DNA from 2 places in the Thiomicrospira pelophila DSM 1534 genome. Region 2 is predicted to be linked to the other one. Evidence: predicted binding sites of a transcription regulator. Region 2 holds the regulator's gene; the other holds the start of a gene.
What was found. The regulator FNR, encoded in region 2, switches genes on or off when oxygen is low (the NO sensors DNR and NnrR bind a similar motif). The targets are predictions, from matches to a motif close to TTGATNTANATCAA.
Positions count from the first base shown of each region.

Region 1: ccoN (cytochrome-c oxidase, cbb3-type subunit I) is a predicted target of FNR. The motif match lies at 1,185-1,198, and genes of this name have one in related genera.

Region 1 covers NZ_JOMR01000001.1:2,103,771-2,106,166, reverse strand. Annotated here, with positions in the region: gene hisH (imidazole glycerol phosphate synthase subunit HisH) at 1-36, opposite strand, end outside; gene N746_RS10985 (hypothetical protein) at 102-311, opposite strand; gene hisB (imidazoleglycerol-phosphate dehydratase HisB) at 312-899, opposite strand; gene ccoN (cytochrome-c oxidase, cbb3-type subunit I) at 1,346-2,396, shown strand, end outside.
Region 2 covers NZ_JOMR01000001.1:1,599,343-1,601,738, forward strand. Annotated here, with positions in the region: gene pepN (aminopeptidase N) at 1-118, opposite strand, end outside; gene pal (peptidoglycan-associated lipoprotein Pal) at 222-779, opposite strand; gene fnr (fumarate/nitrate reduction transcriptional regulator Fnr) at 1,087-1,848, opposite strand; gene N746_RS0107695 (PfkB family carbohydrate kinase) at 2,374-2,396, shown strand, end outside.

The sequences.
Region 1 (2,396 bases), 500 kb from region 2:
ACAGTCAATGCCGTTGTTTTCCTCAGAATGGGACATTAAAACCTGCAGTCCCATGCAAATGCCAAGAAATGGCTTGTTTTTTAGCGGCTTGTTTGATCGGTTCAATCATGCCGGTGTTTTGCAAAGCCTGCATACAGGCTTTTGCAGCACCCCTGGCCAGGGAAAATAACCGCATCGGCATCGGCCACATCTTGTGGGTTTTGAGTGACGATAATACGGGTTTGGCTATTGGCGACATGTTCGGCTGCTTTTGCAACTGAACGCAAGTTTCCCATGCCATAGTCAATCACGACGACCTGCTTTAATGCCACTTATAGACTCCCTTTAGTTGAAGGCAACTGGCCTCCCATTCTAGGATCGTCACTTAAAGCCATGCGCAACGCACGACCAAAAGCTTTGAAAATGGTTTCGGCTTGGTGATGCGCGTTTTGACCGCGAATGTTATCGATGTGCAAGGTGGCTTGCGCATGATTAACAAATCCTTGGAAGAATTCAGATACCAGCTCGGTTTCAAATTGACCAATTTGGGCACGCGTAAAGTTGGCATTAAATACCAAACCTGGTCGCCCAGATAGATCAATCACGACACGAGACAATGATTCATCCAGCGGCACATAGGCATGGCCATAACGTGTTATGCCTTTTTTATCGCCCACAGCCTGTCGAATTGCCTGGCCTAGCGCAATGCCTATGTCTTCTACGGTGTGATGGTCATCAATATGCGTGTCGCCATTAGCTTGAATATCAATATCAATTAAGCCATGTCGCGCAATTTGGTCGAGCATGTGTTCAAAAAAAGGCACACCGGTATTGAGTTTGGCCTCACCGGTACCGTCTAGATTAACGCTTATTTTAATTTGCGTTTCTAGTGTGTTGCGTTCAACTTGAGCTGTGCGCATTGCGTATCCCACCAAGCTTAAAAGGAAGCTATGATACTGAATTTTGTCTAAATTTGCACTTAAAAGCGTTTTGGCTTGTTAAGGTTTTTAGGATAAATAAAGCCGGCCTGGTGGTTGAATTGTGAAAAATCGAGTACGCGAATTTAATATTTTTTAAGCTAATTAGGTGGGAGCGGGCTTGGTCATAAATATTTTTTAGTTGTGTTGAATTGGTGGTTTATTAGATAATCCCGTTGATTTTTATAGCGGTTCCTTGCCGGCCTCTAACCAAAGTGCTAGTAAATCTTGACCTAAATTAAGTTTTCTGGCGATTTTAAACAGCAATGTTTCTTTAAACTCCCTATAATTGGCGGTTGAGGAGTTCTTGTACTGTTTGAGATTTAAAAACAATGGCAGGCGGGGACGAAACATTAAGACTAAAAGGGGAATCCAACGTGGATACTACAATGACAAAACCACAATATGATGATGGAGTGGTCAAATATTTGACCGTTCTAGCTGTCGTGTTTTTGGTGCTGGGTACGCTTATGGGGACGTTCGCAGCCTCTCAGCTAGCATGGCCAGCTTTAAACTTTGATATTGCTGAAATCACCTTTGCTCGTCTACGTGTGATGCATACCAATACTGTTATTTTTGCATTCGGTGGCATGACATTGATGGCAACGGCGTTTTATACGGTTCAGAGAACCAATGGTATCAAGCTGTTTAGTAATAAAATTGCATGGATTACGGCGATTTTGTTTACGGTTGGCTTGTTATTGGCTGTGATCACTTTATCTTTGGGGATGACGCAAGGTAAAGAATATCATGAGTTAATTTGGCCGTTAGATATCGCAGTAGCGATTGTTTGGGTTTTATATACCTTTAACTTTGTTATGACGATTGCGTCACGTAACAAAGAAACTCATTCACATGTATACGTATCTAACTGGTTCTTCCTAGGTATGATGATTATGATCACCTACCTATATGTTGTGAACGGTTTAGCGATTCCCGTGTCTTTATTTACTTCCTATTCTATCTTTAGTGGTGTTCAAGATGCCATGATTCAATGGTGGTGGGGTCATAACGCAGTAGGTTTCTTCCTAACGGCTGGTTTCCTTGGGATTATGTATTACTTCGTTCCTAAGCAAGCACAACGTCCGGTGTACTCATATCGTTTATCGGTTATCCACTTCTGGGCTTTGATGTTCGGTTATGTATGGTTAGGCGCTCACCACTTGCAGTACACGGCTCTACCTGATTGGACTGGCTCACTAGGTGCGGTTATCTCTCTTGCTATGATCATTCCATCTTGGGGTGGTGCGCTTAACGGGATGTTAACGCTTTCTGGTGCTTGGGACCGTTTACGTACAGACTATATTTTGCGCTTCTTAATCATGGCGTTGGCTTTCTATGCGATGTCAACGTTTGAAGGTCCAGTGATGGCGGCTAAGACGGTTAATGCCTTGTCGCATTACACGGATTGGACTATCGGTCACGTGCATTCTGGTGCGT
Region 2 (2,396 bases):
ACCGATTTGTTACTAGAGTCGCATTGGGTAAAAGCTCAAAACTTAAATCGACCGTTTTGATCATAAAATCAGCGGGCTGATAGTCTTTTAAATAATTCACGTTCACTTCTGCAACCACATCCGCATCCTTACATCTAAATTTGAATATTTTACATCGACACAAACAAAAAAGCCCTCCCGCAAAGCTGGGAGGGCTTTTTAAATGAAAAGTCTACTATGGATTAGTAAACAAATTCACCGCGACGGTTCTTAGCCCAAGCTTCGTTGTTGCTTGCATCAACAAGTGGACGGTCTTCGCCAAAACTAATTACATCAATACGATCAGCTTCTACACCCTCGGCAATCAATGCGTTCTTGATTGCATTCGCACGACGCTCACCTAAAGCAAGGTTGTATTCGCGTGAACCACGCTCATCACAGTGACCTTCTACTGTAAGCTTAGCTTCTTGGTTAAGCGCCAAGTAATCAGCGTGCATTTTGATCACGTCATGATACTCAGATTTCACTTCTGAACGGTCAAAGTCGAACTGGACGCGCTTGCCTTCTAAAGCAGCATACAAGCCTGCAATCTCTTGTGCTGTTTGAACCGCAGCTGCGTCAGCGGTATCCTCAACTTGACCAACCAAGCTACCTGAGTCGTCCGAACCTGTACTTGTTTGTGAAACAGAATCAGATGTTGATACACCTGCACTTTCGTCAGTTGGCGTAGAACTACAACCAACTAATGCAACACCAAGGGCCCCGACTATAAATAACTGCTTTAAACGTTCTAATGACATACATTTCTCCGTGGGTTTTGAGTTAAAAGAGTATCCAATTGCGTTTGATTATAACAAATTGCCAACATTGCATACACTTTAATAACACCCAAAACAAACAAAAAGTCTATTTTATTTTTAAACAAACTTAACTTTATCGTCAAAAAATCGACTTTTGAGAATTATAAACATAAAAAAACCCGACTCAAGGTCGGGCTAAGCGGGCTACATATTCAAAGGAAACGATCTCTCGAATTCCATCACAGCTTCATTAAACCATAACCGCTTAAAATTCTAATTGACCCACATCAATTTTAAAGTAAACGAACTACCCCATCTTTACATGAAGATCTTTTCCAATTTCCTGCGAATAGGCTTTTTCGCCTGCCAACTCTCTCAACCTCTCTAAATCAAAAATTTTTACTTCCTTGCGTTTCCAGTGCACTACTTTATCTTTCGCCAATCGAGCTAAAATTCGTGATACGGTTTCAGGAGTCAAGCCTAAGTACATAGCGACATCTCGCTGTAAGACATTAAACCTAAATTCCGTATGCAAATAACCTCGATTCATAAATCGATGTGACAAGTTCCAAATAAAGTGCGCCACACGTTGATCAGCATTACGCTTAGATAAAATTTCAGAATGCACGCGACCATCATTAACTCCTTTACTCATCAAGCAAAACAGCTGGTGATTTAAAGCGGGAATCTGCATAGATAAGGTTTCTAACTGATCAAAAGGAATGGCGCAAACTGATGTAGTATCCAGCGCAACGGCATTGCACTGATAGTGTTTGGTACTAAGTGCATCCAAACCAATAACATCGCCTGGAAGGTAAAAACCTAGAATCTGTTCGTCTCCCTGGTTAGTCAGATTATAAACCTTAACTACACCCGCCTTGATGGCAAAGACTGAATCAAAACTTTCGCCAAACCTATATAAATGGTCACCCTTATGCAAAGGTGATTTGCGTTCAACTATAGAATCCAGTCGGGTAATATCAGCCCTCATTAATCCGGTCGGAAAGCAAATTTTTTGAAGACCACAATTTGGGCATCCAATATTAAATGCATTTTTTAGTTCGCCCACTTCCGCTCCCAGGATAAAAATCTGTTTTATGTATTTTGGTTTACGTGCAATTGATTCTAACGGCTTTTGATATGACTGTCACTCATACTGACCCCTCGCTAATTTTATTAACCTATAAATATTTTATTATGAAAACAAATCCTCTTTTATACTATGGTTTTATAACTTGACTAGTTTTTAATCAATCTAATATTTCCTCGCAGATTTAAAGCACTTAGTTCATCACCAGGCATATAGTCCACAAAGTTATCCACATATATTGTGAATAATGTTCAGCATAAAAAAACAGCCGAATAATTTATTTATTACTTTATTTTCAACAGGTTAGTGTTTTTAATAAAAATGCAATACCTAAATTTTACTATTAAGTTCCACTTTGTTTACCCAGGTCTTGACACATCGCTTAATGTTAGTTCAAGAAACCCAAGCTTATGGAAAATTATGCTAAACTTCAGCCCATTTAAAACATGACCATGCCCTGCATTTGCATAACTTTTTGGGCTTTATTGATCACGGAAAACAACTATGGCAAAAATTCTTGGCACTGG